DNA from 3 places in the Sporolactobacillus terrae genome. Region 3 is predicted to be linked to each of the others. Evidence: riboswitches for the same ligand, from Rfam matches in the RefSeq annotation. Region 3 holds a riboswitch; each other region holds the start of a gene.
The links. Region 3 has a riboswitch for S-adenosylmethionine ahead of metK (methionine adenosyltransferase). Riboswitches for the same ligand answer to the same signal wherever they lie in the genome.
Positions count from the first base shown of each region.

Region 1: another riboswitch for S-adenosylmethionine. It lies ahead of K7399_RS11670 (MetQ/NlpA family ABC transporter substrate-binding protein); the one in region 3 lies ahead of metK (methionine adenosyltransferase).
Region 2: another riboswitch for S-adenosylmethionine. It lies ahead of K7399_RS02400 (vitamin B12 independent methionine synthase); the one in region 3 lies ahead of metK (methionine adenosyltransferase).

Region 1 is NZ_CP082837.1:2,429,030-2,439,179, reverse strand. It holds gene K7399_RS11685 (polyphosphate kinase 2 family protein) at 40-804, shown strand; gene K7399_RS11680 (Ppx/GppA family phosphatase) at 960-2,498, shown strand; gene galE (UDP-glucose 4-epimerase GalE) at 2,571-3,578, shown strand; SAM riboswitch class I at 3,668-3,775, shown strand; gene K7399_RS11670 (MetQ/NlpA family ABC transporter substrate-binding protein) at 3,914-4,732, shown strand; gene K7399_RS11665 (methionine ABC transporter ATP-binding protein) at 4,746-5,759, shown strand; gene K7399_RS11660 (methionine ABC transporter permease) at 5,759-6,421, shown strand; gene K7399_RS11655 (helix-turn-helix transcriptional regulator) at 6,550-6,771, shown strand; gene K7399_RS11650 (hypothetical protein) at 6,768-7,235, shown strand; gene psiE (phosphate-starvation-inducible protein PsiE) at 7,259-7,663, shown strand; gene K7399_RS11640 (glycerol dehydrogenase) at 7,737-8,864, opposite strand; gene K7399_RS11635 (manganese-dependent inorganic pyrophosphatase) at 9,157-10,086, shown strand.
Region 2 is NZ_CP082837.1:526,593-536,742, forward strand. It holds gene hemB (porphobilinogen synthase) at 1-479, shown strand, start outside; gene hemE (uroporphyrinogen decarboxylase) at 622-1,665, opposite strand; gene K7399_RS02395 (L-lactate permease) at 1,875-3,491, shown strand; gene K7399_RS02400 (vitamin B12 independent methionine synthase) at 3,607-4,734, opposite strand; SAM riboswitch class I at 4,867-4,974, opposite strand; gene K7399_RS02405 (aldo/keto reductase) at 5,148-6,101, shown strand; gene K7399_RS02410 (N-acetylmuramoyl-L-alanine amidase) at 6,373-7,395, shown strand; gene K7399_RS02415 (DUF3290 family protein) at 7,622-8,083, shown strand; gene K7399_RS02420 (DUF421 domain-containing protein) at 8,097-8,777, shown strand; gene K7399_RS02425 (YdcF family protein) at 8,826-9,566, shown strand; gene K7399_RS02430 (YjcZ family sporulation protein) at 9,698-9,814, opposite strand; gene K7399_RS02435 (energy-coupling factor transporter transmembrane component T family protein) at 9,917-10,150, opposite strand, start outside.
Region 3 is NZ_CP082837.1:1,767,769-1,777,918, reverse strand. It holds gene K7399_RS08435 (GerAB/ArcD/ProY family transporter) at 1-967, opposite strand, end outside; gene K7399_RS08430 (spore germination protein) at 1,000-2,517, opposite strand; gene K7399_RS08425 (ABC transporter permease) at 2,930-3,757, shown strand; gene tagH (teichoic acids export ABC transporter ATP-binding subunit TagH) at 3,772-4,566, shown strand; gene fbpA (Fur-regulated basic protein FbpA) at 4,828-5,091, shown strand; gene ytkD (RNA deprotection pyrophosphohydrolase) at 5,185-5,679, shown strand; gene pckA (phosphoenolpyruvate carboxykinase (ATP)) at 5,818-7,404, opposite strand; SAM riboswitch class I at 7,620-7,738, shown strand; gene metK (methionine adenosyltransferase) at 7,869-9,089, shown strand; gene K7399_RS08395 (tetraprenyl-beta-curcumene synthase family protein) at 9,245-10,150, shown strand, end outside.

The DNA of each region.
Region 1 (10,150 bases), 660 kb from region 3:
TATCCTAAAGACCTAGTTAGCACAAAGGGGAGGATCTCGATGCCTGGACGGTTATCTGAAGTTGATTTAAGCCAATCCATTACAGATAAAGACGACTACGAAAAAAAATTAAAAAAGTATCAGTTGAAGCTGCTGTCGATGCAACACTTGCTGCTCGAGCGAAACCTGGGTGTTCTGTTTGTCTTTGAAGGATGGGATGCAAGCGGAAAAGGCGGGGCAATTAAGCGGGCAGTTGCCAATCTTGATCCGAGGGGCGTGCGCGTCTGGCCGATTTCCGCTCCGGCTCCACATGAAAAACGCTATCACTACATGCAGCGCTTTTGGCGCAAGATTCCTCAATATGGACAAATTGCCATTTTTGATCGTTCGTGGTACGGGCGCGTGCTTGTGGAACGCGTGGAACAACTGGCGAAACCGGACGAATGGAGTCGTGCCTATGAAGAGATTAATGAATTTGAACGCATGCTGACTGCGGATCGCTATAGGATTCATAAATTCTGGCTGCACTGCACAAAAGATGAGCAGTATAAACGATTCAAAAAACGCGCCTCCGATCCGCTGAAAAAATGGAAAATAACTGATGAAGACTGGCGGAATCGTGCGAAGTGGGATGCGTATGCTGCTGCGGCAGAAGAAATGTTTGCAAAGACCGATACGGTTGAAGCTCCGTGGACCATTGTGCCGGCAAACAATAAATGGTTTGCACGCATTACGATCTTGAAAGAGATGACGAAATCCATTAAGGAGCATTTAAAAGCAAACGGTGTGAACCAAGATGAGATTCCCGTTCCTTTAAAAAAGTAAGCGAAAGATTTAGATGACGATTTTTTTGAGAATATGCCCTTTTGATACCGAGTTCATCTTCTTTACGCTATACTTTTACATGAAAGCAATTTTTTCATGAAGGATGTTTCGGTGAATCGCGCGTTTCCCTAGGATAGCGGGCAGGAGGGAATGACTTGGATATCTCACAAAAACATGCAATGATCGACATTGGATCGAATTCAATAAGGCTTGTGATTGTCGGTATTGATCGGGATTTTTTTTCCAAAGAAATGATGAATTTTAAAGCAGTCGCACGATTGAGCAACTACATAGATGAGCAAGAGCGATTAAGTGAACAAGGCATCTCTGTCCTTCTTTCCGTTCTGAGGCGGTTTCAGTTTATTATTGAACGAGAAAGCGACGTGCAGCTTGTCGATGCGTTTGCTACAGCAGCGATGCGCAAGGCCAAGAACCGGGAAACTGTATTTCAACAAGTACGGGAGGAAACCGGACTTTCGATACGACTTTTGCCCGGTCTGCAGGAAGCGTTCTATGGGTATCTTGCAGTGATTAACTCAACGTATGTTGAGGATGGGATCACCATTGATATCGGTGGAGGAAGTACTGAAGTGACGATGTTTCGGAACCGTCATTTGATTCATTCGCATTCGTTTGCATTCGGGGCGGTAACCTTGTATCAGAGCTTCTATAAAAACGGAGGTGCTGATGCGGGTGATCGTTTGGAGACTTACATCAAAAATAAATTTTCCGAAGTGGACTGGCTGAGCGGCAACCGACTTCCGATTATCGGTATTGGCGGGACGGCAAGAAATCTGGCACGTATCGATCAGATTCGAGAGCATTATCCGATGGTCGGTTTGCATCAGTATACGATGCCTCGAGAACGGCTTAATCGATTGACAAACTTGTTGGCGGAGATGAGTATTGAAGAGCGAGAAACGATGGACGGGCTGTCAAAAGACCGCTCTGATATTATCCTGCCTGCTGCAGCCGTTATTAATACGCTGGTGAAAATGAATGAGGGCGAATCATTCATGCTCAGCAGTGAGGGACTGCGTGAAGGTGTTTTTTACGAATGGGTGCTTAAACAGCGCAGGCAGGCGCGCATTCCGTATGTCCTCAACGAAAGCCTGCGACAGCTTCGGCGCGACTTTAATTTAGACAGCGATCATACGGCCTATGTAAAGAAATTAGCCTTCCAGATTTTAATGGGCATCATGGATTTTATGAAGGGAACGGCTTCAGAGAAACGCATCGCCTGGGTCCTCTCTCATAGCGCGGATTTAGCTTATTTAGGCGAATTTATTAATAATGAATCCAGCAGTGCACAAACGTTTTATTTACTCACAAACATGAACATTAACGGGATCAGTCATCACGACCGTTTGGCGGTCGCTCTAGTCGCCTCATTTAAAAATCGATCCCGCCTCACCGATTATGCCAAACCCTTTCAGAAGCTGGTCACAAAAGATGAGCTGAAGCTGTATGAAGTACTTGGCGCTGTGCTGCGTCTGGCCCACGATTTTGATCGCACGAAACTGCATGTGGTTGATCGGCTTTCGGTAAAGATGACAAAGAAGAAGCTGCGCATTATTGCCTACTACCATGGCGACGCTTATTTTGAAGCGCAAGCGGCTCAGCGGCACAAAAAGCATTTGGAACGTGCACTCAAAGCATCGCTTGCGATTAATTTCGTGGATGGCGCAGAATAAGTCTTGTCAACCGTAATGATTAGGTAGAAAATAGAAGCGGTAGCTATGAAAAAGTACGGAAAGGGGTTACTTATGTCTATTTTAGTATTAGGTGGAGCCGGTTACATCGGTTCGCACGCCGTTTATCAACTGATCGATGCTGGTGAACAGGTTGTCGTTGTCGACAATTTGCAAACCGGTCACAAAGAAGCCGTACATCCGAAAGCAAAATTTTATCAAGGCGATATTCGCGATAAAGCATTTTTAGATTCTGTTTTTAAAAAGGAAACCATTAAAGGCGTCATTCATTTCGCCGCAAATTCACTTGTTGGTGAATCCGTAGAAAAGCCGTTGAAATACTTCAACAATAATGTCTACGGAATGCAGGTGCTGCTTGAAACGATGCACGAAAACAATGTGAAGCATATTGTTTTCTCATCGACCGCCGCTACTTACGGAGAACCGGAAGTTGTGCCGATCACAGAAGAAATGCCGACGAAACCGACAAATCCATACGGTGAATCGAAACTGACGATGGAAAAAATGATGAAATGGTGCGACCGTGCTTATGGCATGCGCTTTGTTGCACTGCGTTATTTTAACGTCGCCGGCGCAAGCAAATCGGGCAAAATTGGCGAGGACCACCATCCGGAAACGCACCTGATTCCAATTGTGCTGCAAGTTGCAGCCGGTGAACGGGATCATATAGCCATCTTCGGTGATGACTACGCAACCAAAGACGGTACATGTGTCCGCGATTATGTGCATATTGAAGACTTGATTGCGGCTCACCGTCTTGCACTGCGTTATCTGTTTGACGGCGGTCAGAGCGATGTATTCAATCTTGGATCCAGCGAAGGATTTTCCGTCAAAGAGATTATTGAAGCAGCACGAAAAGTGACAGGCAAAGCAATTCCGGCTGAACTGGCACCGCGTCGTGCCGGTGATCCAAGTACTTTGATTGCTTCACCGAAAAAGGCAAAAAGCGTGCTGGGCTGGGATCCGCAGCACACTAATATACCGGAAATTCTGACCGATGCATGGGCTTGGCACAGCAGCCATCCGCAAGGCTATGCAAGCAACGTGTCTCTGGAAAAATAAGGGTTCCATGATTTGTGGCGAAAAGGCCAAGAATACTTTGACAGGCAATGCATTTCGCGGTACAATCAAACCACTAACCAATTAAATACTTCTTATCCAGAGCGGCGGAGGGACTGGCCCGATGAAACCCGGCAACCAAATGGAGACATTTAAGTGCCAATTCCTGCAGAATCCAAGTGGATTTTGAGAGATAAGAGAAGATACGGATGACACAGGCTTCTCTCTTATCGGGAGAAGCCTTTATTTTTTCCAAGATCTCATAGAATAGGAAGCTGGGAAGGAATGTTGCGGTTAGAATTCATACTATTCTTATATATAAACGGGAGGAAGACATCTTGAAACGAATCACGTCAGCAATTTCAGCACTATTGGCTCTTTCTTTAATTTTTGTACTCGCCGCTTGCGGCAGCAGCTCCTCAAATGGGTTAAGTGAAAAGGAAATAACGGTTGGTGTGACCGGCGGCCCCCATCAGGAAGTGATGGAACAAGTGGTTAAACTTGCTAAGAAAGACGGATTGACGATTCATTTAAAAGTATTCAATGACTACAACCAACCTAATATCGCACTGAATGATAAAAATTTGGATGCAAACAGCTATCAAACCATGCCATTCTTGAAGAATCAGATCGAAAATAAAGGCTACAAAATCACCGATGTTTTCAAAACGGTTGCCTTCCCGATGGGGATCTATTCCAAGAAAATCAAAAACCTTGATGAACTGAAAAAAGGCGACAAGATTGCCGTTCCAAACGACCCGGCAAATGAACTGCGCGGACTGCAGCTGTTTGAAAAAGCCGGTGTGATCAAGCTGAAAAAAGGTTCCAATGTGACATCGACAAAACGCGATGTGATTAGCAACCCGAAAAAACTACAGATCATCGAAATGGACGCAGCACAGCTTCCGGCGCAGCTAAACGAAGTCGCTGCATCAGCGATTAATACAAACTTTGCCATGGGTGCCGGTTTAACCGTTCTGAACGATTCAATTTTCCATGAACCGCTCAAAAACAATCCATACCCTAACTATTTCGTTGTTCGTACCGATAATAAGAATGATAAAGTTGTCAAACAACTGAAAAAATATTACCAATCAAAAGAAGTTAAGGACTTCATTGAGAAGAAATTTGGAGGCTCTGTAGTTCCTGCTTGGTAAGGAGGAAGCATTTTTGATTAGGCTAGAGCATATTTCGAAGACTTTTCGTGTCGGTAAAAATAAAATAGAAGCCTTGAAGGATGTATCCCTTGAGGTGAATAAAGGTGAAATTTTCGGAGTCATTGGTTTCAGTGGTGCAGGAAAAAGTACACTGATTCGATGCATTAATCTGCTTGAACGCCCGACCAACGGCAAGGTGTTCGTTGAAGACCGTGATGTACTGACTTTGAATAAAAAAGACTTGCGGAAGCTGAGACGGAAAATCGGAATGATTTTTCAAGGCTATAATTTGCTGGAGACGGCAACGGTTTATGAAAATATCGCGACACCGTTGCGGCTAGAAGGCGTGTCAAAAGATGAAATTAAGCAGCGCGCAGAGAAGTACCTGGATATTGTCGGGTTGACGGATCGCCGCAATGCCTTTCCAAGTCAATTGTCCGGTGGGCAGAAACAGCGCGTGGCAATCGCACGGGCGCTCGCTCATGAACCTGAAATTTTGCTGAGTGATGAAGCGACCAGTGCGCTCGATCCGAACACAACGGATGCCATTTTGGAACTGCTGCTTCGGGTCAATAAAGAGTTGGGGATAACAATTTTTTTGATCACACATGAATTGAATGTTATTCAGCGCATTTGTGACCGTGTCGCCGTCATGGAAAACGGCAAGGTCGTTGAACAAGGTTCGGTGGTTGATGTGTTCACACGCCCGCAGCAGGCAATGACGAAGCAGTTTATCAGTAATGAAGCCAAGTTTGCGATTCCTGTGCAGCTTAAAGGCGAACTGCTAAAGACCGGAAAGTTAGTCAAATTAACCTTTCTTGGCGAGTCCTCCAAGGATCCGGTGCTTGCCACACTGGCCAAGCAATTTGACGTGCTGCCAAGCATCATTGCCGGAGGGATTGATCAGCTGAAAGATCAATCGGTTGGTAATCTGCTTGTCCATATCAAAGGAGATCAAAGCAAGGTTGAGACTGCCGTAAAATTTTTGCATGAACAGGATGTTCTTGTGGAAGAGGTGAATGAGTGATGGCTAACTTTTTAAATGAATGGGGCGGCTCCATTTGGGAAGCCTTTATTCAGACAACGCAAATGACTTTAATTTCGCTTGCGTTTTCCATCCTTATTGGTCTTCCGTTAGGGGTTCTGCTGGTCTTAACACGTAAAAATGGGCAGTGGGACAATCCTATAGCCTTTACGATTGTGAATTCCTTGATCAACGTGATTCGTTCGGTCCCATTTATTATCTTGCTGTTCTTCCTGCTTCCGTTCACAAAGTCGGTAGTCGGAACAACGATTGGTGTGAAAGGGGTCATTGTTCCACTGGTCGTTGCCTGTGCACCTTATATTGCCCGTTTGCTGGAAACGGCAATGCTCGAAGTCAGCAAAGGCGTCATCGAAGCGTATCAATCGATGGGGATTTCAACACCGAAAATTATTTGGCACGTCATCATTCGCGAAGCACGTTCGTCGATTATTCTCGGCCTGACGATTGCAATTATTGGTTTGATTGGTGAAACCGCTATGGCCGGATTTGTCGGTGCCGGAGGACTAGGCGACTTGGCTTATCAATTTGGTTATGTGCGGTTCCAACCGGATGTTATGTACGCAGTCATTATTATTTTGATCATTATTGTCCAGATCGTTCAATCGATCGGCAACCTGATTGCCCGTCGATTGAAGAAAAATTAACAACGAATGAAAGACAAGCAGTGCAGGCTCTCGTAAAAACACGAGGCTTGACGCTGCTTTTTTCTTTGTTTAAAATGTTAAGTGTATTTAACATTGTGGTTCATAAACGATCTATTGGAGCGGTGAATTTGGCTGTTCAACTTCAAAATCAGGTTAAAGCACTCCGTGCACGTTATGGTTTGACGCAAGAACAATTGGGCGCGCGGGTCGGTGTCACGCGGCAGACGATTGCTTCGATAGAGAAAGGCAACTATGTTCCTTCTCTCTTACTCGGCCTGCAAATTTGCGAGGTGTTTCAGTTGCCGGCGGAGAAGGTTTTTCAATTAGAAAAAGGAGTGGCTGAACAATGAAGCGGCTTTGGTTTTCGTTTGCAATGTCTTTAAGTACAATTTGCGCTTTTGGCATGGCTATGATTCCGCTGGTCGAACTGACGCGCGGGCTAGCCTTACTGATCAATGAAAACAGGAGTGCCTACAGCGTTACCCTGCACTTTGCTTGGTTTGTCCCCATACTCTTCTTAGGAATCGTTGAAGCGATTGATCATTTATGGAATCGGAGGAAAAAGCATTTGGCATACTGGATCTATCCGCTGATCACGCCGGCCAAGGATGAAAGGGAGCGCTCGATTACCGCTTCTGCAGCGCATGCTGCCTTTATCGCGCTATGGGTGGGCGCGCCGATTTGTGCAGGCTTGTTATGCTTCTATCCGCTATTTATTCATGTGCTTCCGGTCTATCCTATTCTTATTGCTTTGCTGATTCCTTTGGTTCAAGTCATTGTGTACTATTTAAAAATCCGGAAGATCTATCTGTGAGCTATGGGAATGGGGGCAAAGCGATGACGCGACATAAGCTGGATTGGTTGATTACTACGGGACTTCAATGGATTTTGAATACGGTCTTGATTGCTTTGGCGGTTGTGCTCAGTGTTGCACTGGTCAAAGAGACGTATTCGTTTTTCACCTATCTTTTCTTGAACGAAAATGCTTCCTATTACCATTTGCTTGAAGGCATTCTTGTCTTCTTTCTTTACTTCGAATTTATTGCGCTGATTATCAAATATTTTCAAGCGCATTATCATTTTCCGCTCCGCTACTTTGTCTACATCGGTGTGACTGCGATTGTACGGCTGATTATCGTTAGCCATGATGACCCGCATTCGGTATTGCTCTATTCAATCGCTATTCTCGTCCTCGTTGCAGCACTGTACATTGCAAATACCAAGATGTTGAAACGCGAATGAAAAAACCATCTCATCAGCACTAACTTTGCTGGGGAGACGGTTTTTTAACAATTTATAGCAAACGCTTACAATATTACTTATAAACTTTTGCAATCGCGTCTGCGGTGACGATGGCATTGAATACATCATCAGGAGTGACATGGAAGGGCATATTGACCATTGTGTCGTTTTCAGCGCATGAACGTTCGGCAACGTTTCGCCATTCTTCTTGCTTAAACGCCTTAACACCCAGATCTTCAAGTGTGAGCGGAAGCCCCACGGCTTTCATAAGTCGAATCACGTCGACTAATTCATCATGTGCTGCGTTTTCGAGCACAAGCTGTGCAAGCAAACCGAACGCGACTTTCTCACCATGTTGAACGCGATGAAGTGACGGTACGGCGGTCATCCCGTTATGAATGGCGTGTGCTGCGGCTAGGCCACCGGATTCAGCACCGACACCGCTCAGGTAAATGGTTGCCTCAATCACTGCTTCGACGGCTTGTGTTGACAGTTTGTTTTCAACAGCATGAACAGCGGCAACTGCGTTTTGCTGGATGGTTTCGTAGCATTGTTTGGCAAGCCCGACACCAATAAGCGAGGGACGGAGGTTAACTAAGTTCAAGCCGTAGCCGCGGTAGCAGGCACGTGCTTCAAAATAGGTGGTTAATCCATCACCGATTCCGGCAGCAAAGAAACGCTTTGGTGCCGCAGCCAGAATTTCCGTATCGGCAATGACCATGTCCGGATTGCCGGGCAGGAACAAATAGTGATCAAAGGCACCTTGATCATTATAAATAACAGCGATTGAAGTACATGGTGCGTCCGTCGATGCAATCGTCGGATAGAGCACAACGGGAAGCTTTTCATAATAGGCAGCTGCCTTTGCGGTATCCAACGTTTTTCCACCGCCAATACCGACAATAACATTCGCCCCTGCTGAGCGAGCCAATTTTCGATTGCGGTCAATCTCAGTTTGCGTACATTCGTAATTGAATTTCTCAAAAGATGCGGTTAATCCGGATGAACGAAATGATGCGCCACCGACATTGGCCGCACGATCAACGATGAATTCATCGCAAATGAAGTACGCATTGTCGCCGAAAGGGCGGATATAGCTGCTAATATCCGAAAGAATGCCTTTCCCAACGATAAACTTTTTAGGAGAAGTCACAGACCTAGCGAGTTTTTTGCCCTTACTCAGTAGTGGGGTATCTACCATAATCAATCACTCCTTATTTGAATTACAAAAATAATTATAAAACTTTAGACTGAAATAGCTAGTGAAAACGCTTATATTTATGAATAAAATGTGAACTTTTATGCATTTCCTGAGGAAAAAGTTAGTATTTTAGTAAATTGTCTATTGACAGAAATGAAAGAGATGATCTTGATTGAGGACGTATGCATTTTTCAGTATTGAAATTCTTAAGTCGTTCATGTATGGTTTTGTTGAGAGACTATGCACGGACGATCTGTGAGTAGCCAATACACGTAACTAAGGGGTAGAAAAAATGGGAAAAGTGCTTGTTTTCGGTCATAAGAGTCCGGATACCGATGCGATTTGCTCAGCAATCGCGTTTGCTGATTTGAAAAAGCAGCTGGGCGAAGATGTCGAAGCCGTTCGCCTTGGCGATTTGAACGGTGAGACAGAATACGTTTTAAATCATTTTGGGGTTGCGGTTCCGCGCCTTGTAAAGACAGTGGCGAATGAAGTGCCTGCTGTTTATCTGGTCGATCATAACGAACGTGCCCAAAGTGCAGACGATATTGAAGATGTCGAGGTACTCTCCGTTGTCGATCATCACAGAATTGCTAATTTCGAAACGAAAGCGCCGCTGTTCTATCGCGCGGAACCGGTTGGATGCACTGCAACGATCATTAATAAACTGTACAAGGAAGCAGGCGCCACGCTTTCGAAAACGATTGCCGGGCTGATGCTGTCCTCGATTATTTCCGATACGCTGCTGTTCAAGTCGCCAACCTGCACCGATGAAGATGTGAAAGCAGCGAAAGAACTGGAAGCCATTTCCGGAGTCGATGTGCAAACGTACGGTTTGGACATGCTTAAAGCGGGGACAAACATTGCCGATAAGTCAGCAGAAGAATTGATTACGCTTGATATGAAACCATTCGAAATGGGTAAGTATACTGTAGAAATTGCTCAAGTGAATGTTGTGGATACCAACGATGCGCTGTCCCGTCAGGCGGAACTTGAAGCTGCAATCCGTAAAGAAATCGAAACGAAGAATCTGGATCTGTTCGTTCTGGCCGTAACAAACATTTTGACCAGCGATTCTGAAGCGCTGATTCTTGGAAAAGCAGCGGCAGCAGCTGAATCAGCATTCAAAGTTACACTGGACAACCATGTTGCAACCCTAAAAGGTGTAGTTTCGCGTAAGAAACAAATTGTTCCAGTATTGACCGAATCATTAGCAGATTAAGATGCATAAATGCCTAAAAACAGGGGGAGCGATCCCTCTGTTTTTTTTGCAAGAAAAGAAACAT
Region 2 (10,150 bases), 1.2 Mb from region 3:
TGATGGATGGTTTTGTGATCAGTATTCGCCAAGCACTTGATGAAGCAGGGTTCTCGCAAATTCCGATCATGTCCTATGCAGTTAAATATGCATCCAGTTACTTTGGACCGTTCCGTGATGCAGCGGAAAGTGCACCGAAATTCGGCAACCGCAAAACGTACCAGATGGATCCGGCGAACCGTAGAGAAGCGCTGCGCGAAGCTGAATCAGATATTAAGGAAGGCGCTGATTTCCTCATTGTCAAACCAGCATTGCCTTACCTTGATGTACTGCGCGATGTGCGCAATCAAACCAATATTCCGCTCGTTGCCTATAACGTCAGCGGTGAATATGCGATGGTCAAAGCAGCAGCGCTCAATGGGTGGATCGATGAAAAAGCGGTGGTTCTTGAATCGTTGACCGCGATGAAACGTGCCGGAGCCGATATGATTATTACCTATCATGCAAAGGATGCGATCCGTTGGCTTCGTGAAGAATGAGCTGGAAAAGAATAAAGAATGAATGAACCCGGACAAACAGCTGTCCGGGTTTTTTACTAAGAAAAACTCGGTGCCGGGAATCCAGTTGACAACCGGATTTCAGTCACCGAGAACGCTTAACCTTTATTTTGTTGCCTGCATGTTACTGGGACCCCAACTGCTGGGAATATGCGTGAACAAATTGGGTCAGTGCAAGTAATTTGTCCTCACTCACTTCAGGAAAGATCCCATGACCAAGGTTAAAAATATATCCGGGCTTTCCGTTCCTTTCTTCTAAGAGCCGCTTTGCGCGTTCCTTCAGCATCGGAAGCGGCGCAAGAAGTAGCGATGGATCGAGATTTCCTTGAATCGCTTTTTCGATGCCCAGCTGCCCAAAATCAGCGAAACTTGTCCGCCAGTCAATGGAGAGCACATCAATCGGGAGCTGATTCCATTCAGGTAAAAGATGTCCGGCTCCAGCAGCAAAGTACAAACTTACCGCATGCGTTTTCTTTAGCTCAGAAAAAATCCGCTGCATCGTTGGTGCGAGATAGCGATGATAGTCTTCTGCGCTGAGTGCTCCAACCCATGAATCAAAGACTTGTACCGCTTGCGCCCCGCAGCGAATTTGTGCATGCAGATAATTCAGCGTCATTTCCGCCAAATCTTCCATGAGTGCCGCCCAGTCTTCTGGATGGGCATACATGAACCCCTTGGTGCGATGATAATTCTTCGACGGTCCGCCCTCAATAAGATAACTTGCGAGCGTAAACGGGGCACCCGCAAAGCCGATCAAAGGCACATTTAATTGTTGATGGAGCAGTTGAACGGTTTCAAGAACATAAGGCAAATCACTTGCCGCATCGAGCGACCTCCAATGAGAAAAGTCGGCGCCTGTACGAATCGGATGGTTGAATACCGGCCCGACACCTTCAACAATCTCAACCTTCAAGCCGCGTGCTTTAAGCGGGGTCATGATATCGGCGAAAAGGATCGCCGCATCAACACCGAGTTTTTCAACAGGAAGGCGCGTCACTTTGGCACATACATCCGGATGGTGGCTGATTTCAAAAAAAGAATAGCGTTCGCGTATTGCTCTGTATTCCGACTGATAGCGTCCCGCTTGCCGCATGAACCAAACAGGGGTAAACGGTACAGCTTCTTTTCGGCACGCCCTCAGAAAGATATCATTAAACAGGATACTCATTCCTTTCAAAAGAAGGATCATAATACTATGTTTATTTTTGGTTAAATCATACACTATTCATTTTACGTGAAAAGTGCGAAGCCTGCACCTATTTTGCTGTGAGTTGCTGATTATTCGTAAAGTGGTCGTGTACGTAATCATCGCATAAAGATCGACCCATTTCGTGTATAATAGAAGGTAGATTAGGATTTAAAATCAGAGGAATCGTGTTGAATAAAAGGGAGGCGACGCTGCATTTGCTTTTAATCGCGCTGAGTGCAATCATTATTCCATTTTTATTTCTTGTCTTGTTGAACATTCCGGCAACAAAAGGAATGCCTTTGAGTGCGCTGCTGGTAGGGCTCGCTGCCTATTTTATCTGGGGCATGAGTCCGCAAGCCTTGTTTTCTTCAGTGTTACAAGGCGCGCATAAGACGCTGACGATCTTATGGATTCTATTCGGCGCTTTAGTTTTGCTAAACACGCTTCAGCGTACCGGTGCCATTAAACGGATCAATCGCGGCTTCACCTATATTTCCGGTGATATGCGTGTTCAGACGGTGATCATTGCCTATCTATTTGGGTCGTTGATCGAGGGAGCGGCGGGCTTTGGAACGCCGGCAATGGTTACGGCTCCGCTAATGATTGCGATTGGCTTTCCGCCGGCGGCTGCAGTGACGCTCGCACTGATCTCGGACAGCACAGCGGTATCTTTTGGCGCGGTGGGTACGCCGATTTCGGTTGGTTTAAGCAACATTGTTACGAGTAACCCCGACTTTTTCCGTGAAATTGGACAAACCATTACGATTCTTGATCTTTTTGCCGGTTCGTTTCTACCTGTTTTATTAATCTATGTACTGACGCGTTTTTTCACCAATGCACAGGAGAAGGAAAAAGGTGTGTTGCGTTCGATGCTCCCATGGGCGCTGGTTGTCGGCTTTTCATATACATGGTCTGCGCTCGCGTATGCATTTTTCTTTGGCTATGAATTTGTTTCGATTTTGGCTTCCATTACAGCACTGGCCGTAGCTTCAATTACGGCCGCGCGCGGTTGGCTGCTTCCGAAAAAAGAATGGAAGGGCGCGCTTCGCAGTGATTTTAAAGAAGATACCGAACCGCAGACCATGAGCCTGCTTGCTGCTTGGGCACCTTATATTGCGGTAGTTATTCTACTGCTGCTTACACGTATTGTGCCGCCGATCCATCATGTTGCGACGACTGCGTTCGACCTGTCATGGAATAACATCCTTGGGATTAAAGAAGTTCATTCTGAATGGAAGCTGTTGTACTCACCAGGAACGATCTTAACGGTTTCGGCACTTCTGGCACTCATTTTTCAACGGACACCGGCCGAAGCGTTCATATGGGGTGCTAAAATTTCGCTTCGCTCGATGAAAACAACGGCAATTGCCTTGGTTGCAACCTTAATTATGGTTCAAGTATTCAGTAATTCCGGACTGACAACAAAGGATCTCGTCAGCATGCCGGAGTATATTGCCCAAGCTTTTTCGGGAAGTCTTGGCGGGATTTGGCTGGCCGCTGCTCCCTTTCTTGGGGAACTGGGTTCGTTTATTACCGGAAGCGGAACGGTATCCAATCTAACATTCTCCCCAATTCAATTTGATGTTGCGATGGATGCGGGCCTTGATCCGCGGCTTGTACTGGCCTTGCAAGTGATCGGCGGTTCAGCGGGCAGCATGATGTGTATTCATAACGTCGTTGCTGCAAGTGCCGTTGTCGGACTTGCCGGCAAAGAAGGCGAGATTATTCGTAAGACCGTTGCTCCTGCCATCCTCTATAGCGTTCTGGCAGGGTTAGCCGCTTATCTGATCACTTTATTTTTCTGAACTGAACCAGAAATAGTGGAAAAAGAATCTTCAATCTATAGAAAGAGCCCCTAAAATCATATCCCAAGGATTTGATTTCAGAGGCTCATTTTTCGTTATTCAGTGCGGTTAATTTTTATTGATCAGTCCATACTTTTTTTGCAGTTGTGACAACACGTTTTAATTTCGCCCATTGCTGAGCTTCAGTTAACTTGTTGCCTTCTTCAGTGGATGCGAAACCACATTGTGTGGACAAACATAGATTTTTTAATGGAACAAAAGTGGCTGCTTCTTCAATCCGTTTTTGCAGCTTTTCTTCAGATTCCAGTTCAGGAAACTTGGACGTTATCAGACCTAGAACAACCTTTTTGTCAGCACCATTTTGGAAAATTTCTCCAAGCGGCGCAAAGTCGCCGGCGCGTTCATTATCATATTCGAGAAAATAGCCGTCGATGTTAAGCTGTGCGAGATAGGAAGCAACCGGTCCGTAGCCACCGGAGAACAGGAAGGTGGAGCGGAAGTTGCCGCGACAAATGTGCATGGTGACCGTTAAATCTTCAGGAAGATCTTTGACTGCAGCGTTGATCACCGTGACACCATCTTGTGCGATTTGTTCAGCGCTTGCTTTTTCTTCATTGCTTTTTGCATTGCTGATTCGGTCGATCAGGAAGGCCCAAGTCGTGTCATCGAGTTGAAGATAGCGGCAGCCAAGTTCGTAGAAATGCAGGATCGTTTGCCGATAGGCGGTTGCGAGATCTGCTAAGAAGTCGGCACGTGTTTCATAGAAGTTAACCGCTTGATCATCTCGGTGGTCACGGAAGTAGAGTGTAGGACTTGGGATCGTTTGTTTTGCCAGCACGCCTTCAGGTACGATACGCTGCAAGTATGTAAATGCCTCGTAGAATGGATGGTTCGGATTGTAGGCAACTTTGTCGACGAAGCGGACGTTGGTGTCACGCGTTTTTGCACCTTTAAATTTATAGCTTTCATGTTGTGAATAGGTCTCAACGCCGTTGAGATTGGCGAGAAAATCCAAATGCCACCAGCTGCGACGAAATTCACCGTCGGTTACGGCTTTTAGTCCTAATGCAATTTGCTTATCGACGATTTTCTTGATCTCCTCATCTTCGACTTTGGTCAGTGCAGCTTGGTCAATTTTTCCTTCATGAAAGGCTTCTCGTGCTTCTTTCAATGCTTGTGGACGCAAGAGACTTCCTACTTGGTCGAAACGGAATGGCGCTTTTTTTGCTGTGCTTACGGTCATTTCTTTATCCTCCTCAATTTTTATGGCACAATCATTCATCATGCAGGAGACCTAAGTGATCAACCGGGTGCTTTAGAGCAAATAAAAAAGTCTTCTTTATTTGGGAATAAGAAGACTGTGCGTTCGGGTCTCTTCTTATCCCTCCGGCGTTTTAAATGCCGGCTGGGATTAGCACCTTGTCGCAAAACGACGGTTGCTGAAGCGTCATCAGGCCAGTCCCTCGGCTTCTCTAGATAAGAATGATTGATTCATTGATTTGATTGTCTTGAAGTCTACGCTAAATCGGTTGGCTTTTCAAGCTTTTTTAGCCAATTTGCAAAAAACGATCGTCTGTTCAAAGCAGGCATAATTTTTGACAAGCAGTGCCATCCTTTTTTACGCTAAAGTTATTCTCGTATGAAGCTGGTGATTTAATGGAAAAGGTGAAAATCGGTCGAACGGAACTAACTGTAAATCCACTTGGGCTTGGAACAAATAAAATTGGTGGGTATAACTTGTTTCCCAATCTTGATGATGAGACGGGAAAGCAGGTGGTTCAAACGGCCATTGACCACGAGGTTGAAATGATTGATACCGCATTTATGTACGGGCTCGGTCATTCTGAAGAACTGATCGGTGACGTGCTGAAGAACAATGATCGTGAAAAAGTAATTTTGGCAACGAAAGGCGCGCAGCAAATTGCTGCGGATGGCGCTGTCACGTTGAGTAATAATCCTGAATTTCTGACGCAAGCAGTTGATGAAAGTCTGAAACGACTGCAGACCGATTATTTGGATATCTTTTATATCCATTTTCCAGATCAGGACACGCCGAAGGCAGAAGCGGTCGGAGCGCTTCAGCGTTTGAGAGAAGCGGGCAAGATTCGGGCAATCGGCATTTCGAATTTTAGCTTGGAACAAATTAAAGAAGCTGATGCAGACGGTTATGTTGATTTAGTCGAAAATCAATACAATTTGCTGCAGCAGGATGCGATGCGTGAAGTCGTCCCTTATCTGAAGGAGCGTGGGATTACCTTTGTGCCTTATGAACCGTTTGCTGCCGCACTTTTGACCGGACGCTACAACCCGGATAACTTGCCGCATTTTGAAGCAGGCGATCACCGTCTGACGATTGATTTGTATCAACCGGATCAATTGAAGCGAAATGTTGAAAAAGTTGAAAAGCTGAAACCGATCGCTTCGCACTATGGTGTCACAACGGCACAACTTGTTCTTGCTTGGTACATGAAGAATCCGCTGATCGGACCCGTGATTCCCGGGGCGCGTACACCGGAACAACTGCTGGCGAATGTGGCAAGTGTTTCTACAGCGCTTCGGGATGAGGATTACCAAACGATCGATCATGTCTTTGCCTCATCGAATTTGTAATCAGTTGAGCAGTCTCATGCTAATGGAGTATGATGAGAAGTGCAGTACAGGGGACGCTTGATCGCGCAATTTTATTATCTGAATGTATGAAGAACCGCAAAAGGTTAAATAAAGAATGGAGCAGCCGTTTTCGAGGGGTTTCCTCGCTGAAGCGGCTGCTTTTTCTTTGTGCGCTTCACCAGGCATGTGTGTCTTTTTCTACATAATAGGTGTTCTAACTTTCGGCATCCCTAGGATGTGCATACACATAAGAGAAGGAGGTTGTTTAATAATGGCTAAATACAGTATTCATGCCGGACATAATTCCTTTGTTCCTGGTGCTCAGGGGTTTATCAAGGAAGAAGTCGTTAATCGGCAAATCAAGAACGCGGTTATCAACGATCTTCGAGCAGCAGGTCATACGGTCTACGATGATACGGATGACCAAGCAAAAACACAAAACGAGAATCTTGCTGCAATTGTGCGCAAAATAAACAGCCACACTAATCTCAGTTTAGTCGTCTCGATCCATTTAAATGCAGGCGGTGGAACGGGGATTGAGGTTTACCAACCCGATATACGAACAAATGGGGTTGCGCAGCGTGTGCTCAATGCAGTTTGCGCGGTAACGGGATTAAAAAACCGCGGCGTCCACACGAATTCGAGTTTATATGTTCTGCGCAATACGACTGCTCCTGCGATTCTGGTTGAATGCGGCTTCGTGGATCATCAAAGCGATGCAACTTTCGTTTCTACCCATACCGATGCAATTGGTCGGGCCATTGCAGAAGGCATCTTAGGAAGCACCATCACGTCAAAAAAGTCGCGTGCGGCAAGTCCAAAAGTGGCAAGTCCGAAAAAAGAAGCTGCCCCTTCATCCGTTCAGACTGCTTCGTTGCTGCGAAGAGGCAGTCGCGGTTCAACGGTCAAAGTCGTGCAGCAGAATTTAATTCATGCCGGATACAGTGTGGGTAGTGCAGGTGCGGACGGAGTCTTCGGTGTAGCAACAGAAGCCGCTGTTCGTGCACTGCAGCGTGACTCAGGAATTACGGTGGACGGAATTGTCGGCCTGCAAACCCAAATTGCACTCAGTCAGGCGCTAAGAGGTGGTTTGGCTGTAGTTCCGTACCCGGGACACATCATCAAACGGGGAAGCCGCGGCCGTGATGTGGAAAGAATCCAACGTGCCCTGTCGCTTTCAGTAGACGGAGTCTTTGGACCTGCGACCAAGAAAGCAGTCAAAGCCTATCAGCGACGCCATAATCTTTCTGTAGATGGCATCGTAGGACCAGAAACTTGGAACACGTTGTTTTAGGCGAAGGGCAATGCAAGGCGTTATCGATGTGGGAATCGTTTGCAAAGCGTCGTATTGCTTGAAATCAATGAGTCACGTGAATCATTTGATTTATTTTGTGTGTTTCTATAAAACGGTGTCTCTGAAACTCCGACCGCCTATTTGTCGGAGTTTTTGTGGCATGCAGCATTCATGAAAAAAAGTGTTCCTAGCCATACTAGAGATGAATGAATTTTTGACAAAGAGGATGGTCGCACTGAATTTTTACAGCTATGACTACATCGAAGGTCAAACTCATACGGCAGCTTTTGTACAGTTTGGTTTTATGGCAGCGCTGCTTCTCATTATTTTTTTCTTTATTCTCCGCTTTAGAAAAAGACGGATGCCCCATAAATATACGGAGATCATTTTTTTAGCTGGGATTCTGATTATCTTGCTTGCGGGAATCCAAGTGAATGATTGGCTGAACCGTGAGCATGTACAAAATGAATACCGCGGCGTGCTCAATCAGATGCGGCAGCTGTCACGTGAGTTGGATGTTCCAGTGGATCACATTTACACCAATCATTTGAAGCCGGATGAGGTGGCTTTATTTCTGGCAGGTGATCACTTCTATCGATTGGAACGAACAGAGGGCGATCCCGATCATTATATGCTTGAGCGGATTCAGGTGATCAATGAATTCTCCGTGAAACTCATCGAAAAGTGAAGGGGGACGCAGTGTGTTTTCATACATGGACGTAGCCATTAAGTTAGTCATCGGTCTCATCTGCCTCGTCATTTTCATCAATATGTCGGGTAAAGGCAATCTAGCACCGTTATCTGCTGCCGATCAAATCCAGAATTATGTGCTTGGCGGGATCATAGGCGGGATGATCTATAACCCGGATATTACAATTATGCAATTTCTGATTGTTCTGCTCATCTGGTCAGGATTGATTATCGCGATGAGAATCTTGAAGGCGAAAAACAGTGAGGTGCGTAAGTGGATTGATGGTGACCCAATTGTCATTGTTAATAAGGGTAAAATGATCCCAAAAAATTTTAAGAAAGCCAATCTGTCGGTTACGGATTTTGCGACCATGCTGCGGATGCAGGACATTTACACAATAAAAGATGTGAGCCGGGCGCAGGTTGAACAGAACGGGCATCTCACCGTATTGAAAAAAGATAACGAACGGCTTGGTTTTATCCTTGTCGCCGAAGGTTCGATTGATTATGATATGCTTGATTTGATGGACAAGGATGAACAATGGCTGGTTGACGTGTTTCAGCATATGGGGATTGCGTCGAAGGAAGATGTCTTTTGCGCGGAATATTACAAAGGTTCGATCACCGTATATACGGACGATATGGAGAAACAAACCTCCCCTGTTGCGGTTATGCGCAAAGATCCTCTTTGAGGCAGACGAGCCGTGTTCACTAAAAATGTCTCTACGGGAGCGGTGAACGTGGCATATATCATTAAATTTATTTATGGGTTTTTATTGCCTCCAGGACTGTTTGTGACGGTGCTTGCGTTATTGAGTGTCATGCTGTTTCATAAAAAAAGCAAACTGGCGATTTTGCTTGGAGCGGTTACCTGCCTTATGTATCTTAGCTTCATTCCGCTTACTGGGATTCTTTTGGTGCACCCTCTGGAAAATCATTATCAGCCGCCGGAAAAGCCGAAGGGCGATGTCCTGGTGATGCTTGGCGGGGGGGCGACGCTCGGAACGCCTGATTTAGGAGGGAAGGGGCAGTTGTCGGGCAATGCGGCGAATCGATTACTGACAACGTTCCGTTTGTATCAGAAAACGCATTTACCGATCATTTTAAGCGGAGGAAAGGTCTATCCGGACAGTGGACTTGAGGCTGAGATCGGTAAGCGTCAACTCACGGCACTTGGCGTACCTGCAAACAAGATTATTACGGAAACCAAGAGCATTACAACGAAAACCAATGCTGAAAATACGAAAAAAGTAATGAAAGCATATCGGTTTAAGCGGCCGATTCTGATTACATCAGCCTTTCATTTGCCGCGTGCGGTCTTACTGTTTCAGAATGAAGGTGTTCGCGTGACGCCCTACCCGACCGACTATCTTGAAAGCAGGCGTGTTGCACTTTATCCCGGTCAGTTTGTTCCTGCAAGCGGGGGTACTGCATTTACTGCGCTGAAGGAATATATCGGGATGTTCGCCTCACGCTTTTAATCCACCGAGAAAAGAGCATCCGCAGCTCGGATGCCCTTTCTCAGGAGGCTTGACATTTATTTACGCCATTCGGCACCACTCGATTTGGTGTCGGGTCGAATGAGCTGCTGCTTTTCAACGCTCAAACGGAATTAGTAGCAAAATGCTGCACCTACAATGATTAACAAGATGAACAGTACAACAAGAAGTGCGAAGCCGTTTCCTACGCCGCATCCGCAGCCGGCACCGCCTTTTACTGGTTCGCCCATCAGAACACCCCCTCATGATCGGATACTGCATTATATGTTGCAGTTACCTAGAATGGGAGGGCAAATGTACCGATTTTTTTCTGATTGTCGCTTCGTTAACGATTAAAACGGTTGCCGGATACCGTTGAAAATCAGTGTCATGGCGAATGCAGCCAAGAAAAAGATTGCTGCTGCATAGTCAAGTCGCCTAAGTTTCAAAGGATGCAATTTCGTTCGGCCTTCGCCGCCATGGTAGCAACGGCATTCAATCGCATTGGTCAATTCAAACGCGCGACGGAATGCCGACATGAACAGAGGAAGGATAACCGGAAAAAAGGCGCGAATCCTATTGAGGAT
Region 3 (10,150 bases):
TCCCTGCAATAATTAAAGCGAGAATAACGATCAGCGAATATTTCATTTTAATCTTCGGTACAGTGAATTTTACAGCGCGAGCGATAATCCAGCTGCATAAGCAGATATTAGGGACAAGACTCCATAGTAAGAGGACGATCGCAATGATATCGATGTGTTCAACAAGAGGAAAGCGGACACCTTTCCAATAAGTGACCGTCGGCCAAATCGTGTTCTGCATCTCGCCTTGACTGAAATAAACAATCGCAAGAATGAGCGCTGTTGTATAAAAATAAATGGTTGTCAGTACACTGCGAAACGCCCATTTACGTGCTTCACGCGGATGGCTGATAAACGGATAGATATAAAGCAGCAATTCAAATCCCAAATATTCATGCGTGAGTTTATAACAGGATTTCAGCAGCGTTACCGGTGAGTGGTCAAAAAACGGTTGTAAATTTGCAAACTGAGCATGGGGAACAATAAAGAGGGTCAGGATACTCAACGGCATCAAATAGATGAAACTGAGCAGACAAACGCCGGTGATCGTTCGAATCCCTCCGCTGACAATATACCAGACAATGGAACAAAAGATAAGCGAAAATAGAAACGTTGACATTTGCGGAAAAACCCACACGTGTACAATTTCGACGTAACTACGTAAAAACATGATAGTGAAGAGAAGAATATGCGTCACGGTGAAGAGATTAAGGAAGGTTCCGATTCGTCTTCCGAAAATACGGGAATGGATCGAAAAAAGGTCGGGCATACCGAATTGACGCTCATTCTCCAGAAGGCGCAGAACAACCCAAAGAATGCCAAGAATAATCGCACCACTGATAAGCGCTGCGAGCCATGCGTCTTGCTGGCTGTACTTGGTTACGACGTGCTGGAACGAGAGATAGCCGATTCCAATCTGCATGGTCTGCGGAATAAAAAAGGCAGAAACAGGACCAACTTGATGTGCAGGTTTTATCTTATCATTCATAGAGCGTCAGATCCTCCATTTTGAAAAGGCAATTATTCATCAATATCCGGCTTTGGTTTGCCCTTCTTCTGCGTTGTCCGCTGCAGATTCACACGATTTTTATCCGCGGTGCGCAGAAACATCGGACGTTGTCCTTGCGCGCTGGTTGGCAAACGGATGAAGCTGTCCTTCAAATCTGTCACGCGCATGGGGTAGATGGGTTCAATAAACGGTCGGCCAAGCGAGGTCAGTTTCAACAGGTGGCAGACGAAAAACATAAAACAAAGACCGACACCGAGCAGACCGAACACTTGCGCAGCAAAAATAAATGGAAAGCGCATGAACCGGATCGTTGTTGCCATCCGATAGTTTGGTGTGATAAAGGCAGCCAGTGCCGACATCGCGATAATAATTAACAGAATATTACTTGTTACACCGGCTTGAACGGAAGCGGTACCGATGACAATACCGCCTACGATACCGATGGTTTGGCCAACCTTTGTCGGCAGGCGTGCGCCTGCTTCGCGAAGCAGTTCAATCATGACTTCAAGCAGCAGCACTTCAATGATCGGATCATATGGAACGGAACTGCGCGAAACGATTAAAGTTGCCAGTAAATCTTTGGGTACTAATTGATAGTGGTAGGTCAGCACAGCAACGTACAGCGATGAAGAAATGACGGAAAAGGCAACGGCAAACAAGCGCAGCAGCCGATATAAGGATGCGATCGGCCAGGTCAATGAATAGTCGTCGATGGTTGAAAAAAACTCAACAATTGTACTTGGTAGAATCAGTGCACTCGGAGAACCATCCACGAGCACGGCAATTTTTCCTTCGTAAAGGGCGCCGCTGACACGATCGGGACGCTCAGTATCGATGAATTGAGGAAAAAAAGACCAACTATTGTCGGCAATCATTAAAGCAAGCATGTTGGCATTGATTACGCTGACGGTTTCCAAATCGGTGATTCTTTGCTTAGTCGTATTCAGATTAGCCTTATTCGCGAGTCCTTCAATATAGAGAATGGAGATGCGCGTTCGCGACAGTTTGCCAATGCGGTGTTCCTCGACTTTAAATTGAGGAATCGGAATGCGCGAACGAATCAAATTGATATTGGTTTCCAGCGATTCAACAAAAGCGTCGTGCGCACCGACAATGCTGGTTTCGATTTCCGTCTGCTCGACTTGTCGCGCCTGTTTTTTTGGGCAGGGAATAAGATAGACGTGTTGCGAACGCTTCGACGGCTGAATCATTAAACAACCGTCAAGCAGACTTGTCTGAATGACGGATAAATCCCTTGTCTCGATTAATTTATCAACGGGAACGACCTGAGCAATGTCTTTCATGCGCTGCACGCGTTCAGAATAAAGCGCAGGCAGCAAGTCTCTGTGGATGTACTCTAAATCGACCACTGTGTTAATGAATGAAATCCAACAGGTAAGCGTTTTGCTGTTATGACAGAAATGATTGAAATCAGGATTGGTTTCAAGCTGAATCAGTAAGTCAGCCATGCTTTTTGAGGGCTGTGCCGGACCTTGGTCATTCTTTTTTTTACTGTTTTTCCAAAACACGAATAACCCCTCGTTTCATGTTAATTTGCATCCCGTTCCATCTGCTTTGCTTTTTTGTGTTCATCATGCCGTTGATCGAGAATCAGGATTATGAAAGGCATTAAGCAAGGAAAACAGATCAACAGATAAAGCAAGACTGTCGCACCCATCGAAATACGAAAACCGACGAAAAGTAAGAAAATGAACAGCAGACCAAAATAGGATGTATAGAGCAGCGTATACATAAGAACCTTCCTTTGTCGTTCGTCATTCACATGTGGGGTTAGTTTTCCCGAGAACGATCGTATTATTCCAATCTTTTAAGGCGATTGGCTGTGCCTTTCTAAAAAAACTGTCGTTTTCTTTTTTAAAAGAGCTGTGTTAAAGTATGGAAGGAGAAATGTAAATTGGTGACGAGTGGAAGGATTTTGTTATGAAATCAGCATGGAAAGTTATTCAGGAACAAATAAAAAACCTGTACTTAATCAGGCGTTTGTCTCTGTACGAATTAAAAAGCGAAAATAGCAACAATTATTTAGGGATGGCATGGATCATAATCAATCCAATGATTCAGATCTTTGTATACTGGCTTGTTTTTGGCTACATCAGTGGACGAGGCGATGTGCTTCTTGAAAATGGAAAACATGCACACTATATTACATGGCTGATCTCAGGGATTTTTCTTTGGTTTTTTCTGCAGCCGGCAATCATTCAAGGATCAAGATCCATTTACACGCGGATTCGTTTTATTGCTAAAATGAACTTTCCGATGAGTGCAATTCCGAGCTATGTCATTTTTGAAAAATTGTATCAGCACCTGTTTTTAACTGGAATTATTTTAGTGATCATGCAGTTTACTGCATTCAAAGCCAGTCTGTACCTGATCCAATTGCCCTATTTTATGTTCGGCGCTATCATGTTTTTGTTCTCAGTGTCATTAATTACATCGACACTATCAACAATTGTACGCGACGTTCATCAAATTTTAATTTCAGTGATGCGAATGATGTTTTATTTGACACCGATTCTTTGGGAGCAAGCGTATCTTGAGAAGGTACCCTCAATTTTACGGCAGGTTCTGCTTCTGAATCCCATGTACTATTTAATTCAAGGTTATCGGGCCTCTATTTTGGGAACCTCCTGGTATGCCGTTAATCATAGTGCCTATACTGTATATTTCTGGTGCTTCATTCTCATTGTGTTGATGTTTGGTTCATTTATTCATCTTAAATTTAGAGATCATTTTGTTGATTATTTATAAGGAGATCTCAACTCATGGAAAAATCAGTGATTGTAAAAAATGTATCAAAAAAATATAAAATGTACACAAAAAACTCCGAAAAACTATTGGATTTGATTTTGCCGAAAAGTTACGGAAAATCCTTCTATGCGCTGCATGATATTAGTTTTGAAGCGGAAAAAGGCGATGTTATCGGCATCATTGGTGTCAATGGGTCGGGAAAATCGACCTTATCTAATATTATTTCAGGTATTATTCCACCGACGAGCGGCACGGTACAGGTAAATGGCGAGGCGTCGTTGATCGCCATTCAATCCGGATTGAAAAATGAGCTGACCGGCCGTGAGAACATTGAACTCAAGTGTTTAATGCTTGGGTTTAATAAAAAAGAAATCATCGCCTTAACGCCGCAAATTATTGACTTTGCTGATATCGGTGATTTTATTGACCAGCCAGTAAAAACGTACTCCAGCGGGATGCGCTCGCGGCTCGGGTTTGCGATCTCCATTCATATCGATCCCGACATACTGGTCATCGACGAAGCACTGTCGGTTGGGGATCGCACCTTCGCCGATAAATGCTTGGATAAGATGAATGAATTTAAGTCACGCGGAAAAACCATTTTCTTTATTAGCCACTCCATTGGTCAAATGAAGAAGTTTTGCGAGAAAGCACTTTGGGTTCAATATGGACATGTTGAGCAATATGGGTTAATGTCTGAGGTCATGCCGAACTATGAAGCATTTATTAACAAGTACAAAAAAATGAGCAAAGCGGAGAAACAGCAGTTTAAAAAAGAAGTTGAAGAAAAAAGAATGGTACAAGCTTGAGCGCGAGCAGCGCTTTTTTTTTGCAGAAAAATATCCGCAATGACGATGCGGACAAATCAAAAAGTGAATTGGGGTTAGGGTTATTCTTATTATTGCCGCTTTCATTGGTAAATAAACCTATTTCCTGTTAAAAAAATAAATAAACCCGCACAATGTAGGAAAAATGAGCGGATGCCTAGGCTAAATAGTATCAATGTAAGCGCTTTTATTGTATACTAGCGATTAAAAATACGCCTTCGGTGCATACTGGAATCGGGAAGAGTGACCACAAAAATCGATAAGAAAAGGAAGGAGGAAGGATCGCTTTCAGCAAACAAATGTAACCGTTTTCCGAAAGCGAGTCCGTTGATGATGCATGTTAACCAACTGAGAAGAGCCGTCGAAAATCGAAAAAAACAGTTGATTCAAGCTTTAAGGGATCATTCAGCTGTGCCGGATACAGAGCGTCTCAACGCATGGACACTGTCTGAACTGGAGCGCGAATGGAGCAATTATCAGAGGAGCATGCACAAAGAGATTGGTTGAGTTCGGAATTTCATTTAGAGGCCATGTGACTTTTTTGATAGAATAGGGGGTATCACCTGCAAGGACAGAGGGTGATACGGAGGTGACTGCCAGGTGGGCAAACAACGTATCTTTCCTGATTTTTATGGAAATAAAGTGACACTGGCATTTTTAGCAGAACCCTTTTCAAAGGATCCCAGACATGTATGGGTGGTTTGCCGCTTTAATCACCAGTGGCTGTTGACAAGACATTCAAAACGTGGGTTGGAATTTCCAGGAGGAAAGGTCGATCCTGGAGAGCGGCCGGAAGAAGCCGCGCGGCGGGAGGTTTTTGAAGAGACAGGCGCTCATGTGGCGAAACTCTTTTTTATCGGTCAATATCAAGTTGAACAGCAAGCAGAACGGATCATTAAAAATATCTATTTTGCTGAAATTGATCGGATGGAATTCAAAAAGGACTATCTGGAAACGGATGGGCCGAAATTGATCCGCTCATTTCCGAATTCGATCAAAGACGAGAAACAATTTAGTTTCATCATGAAAGATCGGGTTTTCATTGATGCGTTAAACGCCGTACGGCAAAAAGAATGGCTTCCAGTGACTGTGTGAAGCGGTTTCAATGGATAAAGCAGGCGCCCCAAAGTCCGCTTGGACTGTGAGACGCCTGCTTTTTAAATGATTCCTGTAAGAAGATGAAGCGATATAAGGGGATGAGACTGCTGCTCCGTTTCAGTCAAGCAGGCAATATCACCGCAATGCCGGACCGGCGCAGCGAATCCGTTCGGACGTTTGTGCGGCAAATTGTTTAAAGTTCGCATGAAAAGCATGTGCCAACTGATTTGCGGCTTGTCGATAATCGGTTTGGTTCGCCCATGTTTTCCAAGGAAGCAGGATGGGATTGGAAATTCCGGGACAAGTTGTTGGGATCCGCAGTTGAAAGATCGGATCAGTTAAACAGGCGACATTGTTCAGTTGCCCATCTAAAGCAGACTGAACGATTGTTCGTGTATCGGAAAGGCGGATGCGTTTGCCGATCCCGTACGGTCCACCGGTCCAACCGGTATTGATTAGATAAGCGCTTACATTATGCTTGTGCATCAGCTGACCCAGAAGATCCGCGTAACAAGGCGCTGGAAGCGGCATGAAAGGGGCACCGAAACAGGTTGAAAATGTTTTTTCTGGAGCGGTTACGCCCCGTTCGGTACCTGCCAGTTTGCTTGTATAACCGGATAGAAAATAATACATGGCCTGTTCGGGAGAAAGAATGCTGACCGGCGGAAGCACACCGAATGCATCGGCGGTCAGAAAAATGATCGCTGACGGATGTCCACCGACACTGGGGTGTTTCGCACCGGCAACGTTTTGCAAGGAAAAAGCGGCACGTGTATTCTCGGTCCGCTGCGCAGAAGCGTAATCGGGCAGCCGACTTTTATCGGAAAAGGCGACATTTTCAAGTACGGTACCAAATTTGATACTGTTGTAGATTTGCGGTTCTTTTTTAGGCGACAGACGAATGGCTTTTGCATAACAGCCGCCTTCAAAATTGAAGATTCCTTCACTTGACCAGCCGTGCTCATCGTCACCGATTAATGGTCTTCCTGATGCGTTGGATAAGGTCGTTTTTCCGGTACCGGATAAGCCGAAGAACAGTGCCGATTTTCCGTTTTGTCCTTGATTGGCGGAACAGTGCATCGGCAGAATTCCTTTTTGCGGAAGCAGGAAGTTCATGACGGTGAAGAGTGATTTTTTGATCTCACCGGCATACTCGGTGCCCCCGATGAGGATGGTACGGTGCTTCATTGAGAGAATAATAAATGCTTCGGAGCGCGTGCCGTCAACTGCAGGATCGGCTTTAAATCCCGGAGCTGAAAGGATGGTGAAATCCGGATGATGGCTCTCCAACTCTTCTTCAGACGGCTCGATAAACAATTGCCGGCTGAACAGGTTCTGCCAAGCATACTCATTGACAACTTGGATTGCCAGACGGTGCTTGTGCGCAGCGCCAATAAAACCGCGAAAAACATAGCTTTCTTCGCGTGTGTTTAAATAATCGGCAAGCTTATGACGCAGTTTTGTGAAAGCGGTTTCATTTATCTGCTGATTACGTTGCCAATCGACTCGTTCCTGTGTTTGGTCGTCACTGACAATAAAGCGGTCTTTTGGTGATCTGCCCGTGTATTTTCCGGTCGATACGGCAAGTGCACCGTTGGTTAATAATACCCCTTCATTTTTTCGAAGCGCATGTTCAATCAATTCAGGAACGGGCAAATTAACATGCATCTGCCCAGTATGGAGCAATTTAGCGACAGGATTTTCTAAAGACGCATCATTCATTTTAACATTCCTTCCTTTGACAAGATCGTCGTCTTTGTATCACACATTATAGTGATTAGGCTATACTTTTATTCTAACGACTCCCTCCGTATTCCGCAAGACAAATCTAAGGACATAAATCGAGCGGATTCTTAGGTTTAATTTCACTTTTTTGCTTTTCAAAATGCGTTGACAGTTTTAATTCCCTAAGTTATGATAGGTATCAAATACGGCTGCTCTTATTCCGAGTAGGCAGAGGGACAGGCCCGATGAAGCCCGGCAACCGGTCGAATACGGCACGGTGCTAACCTGCAGAATAACGAGGAAGATCTTCTCTTTATTCTGATAATAAGAGGCGCGCGATAAGAATCGGCCTATCCTTTAATTGGAGTAGGCTTTTTTCATGCCTTGAAAACAAAAGCAGAGGGATCGGGTACCGTTGACACCATTTTGTATATAATGTTTGAAAGGCAGGGTGAAGTACTGTGACAAAAAAGTATTCAAGACGATTATTTACTTCCGAATCGGTAACGGAAGGTCATCCGGATAAAATCTGCGATCAAATATCCGACGCAATTCTTGATGAATTGCTGAAAGGCGATCCAAATGCGCGGGTTGCCTGCGAAACCGTTGTCAATACTGGGCTGGTTCTTGTAACGGGTGAAATATCTACATCAACTTATGTTGATATTCCAAAAGTGGTCCGCCATACTATCCAGGAAATTGGCTATACAAACGCGAAATATGGTTTCGACGCATCAAACTGCGCGATTCTGACCTCGATTGAGGAACAGTCCGCGGATATTGCTCAAGGCGTGAATCAAGCGCTTGAAGCACGAGAAGGAACGATGACTGAGGATCAGATCGAAGCAATTGGTGCCGGTGATCAAGGGTTAATGTTCGGCTTTGCGGTTAACGAAACCCCTGAATTGATGCCGCTTCCGATTGCGCTCGCTCACAAGCTGGCGAAACGTCTATCCGATGTTCGCAAAGATGGCACGATTGGCTATCTTCGTCCGGACGGCAAAACACAGGTTACCGTTGAGTATGATGAAGAGGGGCATCCGGAGCGCATCGATACGATCGTTATTTCTGCTCAGCACGATCCGGAAGCGACAGAAGAACAAATAAAGAACGATTTGCATCGTCATGTGATTGACCCAACCGTCCCAACCGGGTTAATTGATGATCGAACGAAATTTTTCATCAACCCAACGGGACGTTTTGTCATTGGCGGACCTCAGGGAGATGCCGGTTTAACCGGGCGTAAAATCATTGTCGATACGTACGGCGGCTATGCACGGCACGGCGGTGGTGCATTCTCTGGAAAAGATGCAACCAAAGTAGATCGCTCGGCTTCTTACGCCGCTAGGTATGTCGCAAAAAATATTGTTGCAGCAGGCCTGGCTGAAAAATGCGAGATTCAAATTGCCTATGCGATTGGCGTTGCAGAGCCGGTGTCCATCTCAGTTGACACATTTGGCACCGGAAAAGCAACTGAAGAGCAGCTCGTTCAATTAATTCGCCGTAATTTTGATCTTCGTCCAGCAGGCATTATTGAAATGCTTGACTTGCGTCGGCCAATTTATCGACAAACGGCGGCGTACGGGCATTTTGGTCGTACCGATATCGAGCTTCCTTGGGAAAATACGGACAAGGCTGAAATTCTGAAACAGCAAATCCAAGCGAGCGAACAGAACCAATAATTGATCTTTGTTCTATTGCTTTTCATACCTCTGGGTGTGAAAAGCTTTTTGTTTTTGAACCCGCATAGATTGATTTATCGTTTGCTATAATAATTGATAGATATGTGATCGGCAGCACGAACAATGCTCCGCATGTATTTATTGGAGGGATGTTGATGACGGTACCATCACGGCCATTGAAATTGATGGCAGAAATCTACACAAAAGTGCTTCCTGAGGTCCATCGTGAACTAAAAAGGTGGAAGGAAAAGGCATCCAAAATTCCTGACCCGGAACTGCGCAAACAGGCACTGTCCAGTATTGAATCCAAGACCTTCCATTGTGAAGGTGGTGCAATCTATAGCTTAATTGCTGAAGACAGGCGAAAAGAGGTTATTGCATTTATCGTCGCTTATCAAACGATTAGTGATTATTTGGACAATCTATGCGATCGCAGCACGTCACTTGACCCTGAAGATTTTCGCTGTTTACACCGGTCGATGCTGCATGCCTTGACGCCGGACGCGAGGCCTGAAAATTATTATCGCTGCCGCAGCCAGCAGCAGGATGGAGGCTATTTGGAAGCGTTAGTTCAAACCTGTCAGAAGGTACTGTCGGAACTGACCACACTGAAGATCATTCAACCGGCACTCCATGAACTTGCTGGTTTTTATTGTGATCTGCAAGTCCATAAGCATGTCGTTCGCGATCAGCGCGTACCTAGGCTGATGGAATGGTTTCAAAAAAATAAAGCTCATCTGCCTGAGATGAGCTGGTATGAATTTGCTGCGTGTTCCGGATCAACTTTGGGGATTTTTTGCATTGTTTCCTATGCAGCGGCACGCGGTGATGAAATGAGGCTGCTTGTCGGAAAGATCAAGGACAGCTATTTTCCTTGGGTTCAAGGCCTTCATATTTTAATGGATTATTTTGTCGATCAAGAAGAGGATCGGATCGAAGGCGATCTGAATTTTTGCTTCTATTATCCGAATGATCAAGCGATGATGGATCGTTTAAAACATTTTATCGAGGAAGCAGATGCAGCGATTGACACGATGCCGGACAAGAACTTCCACAAGATG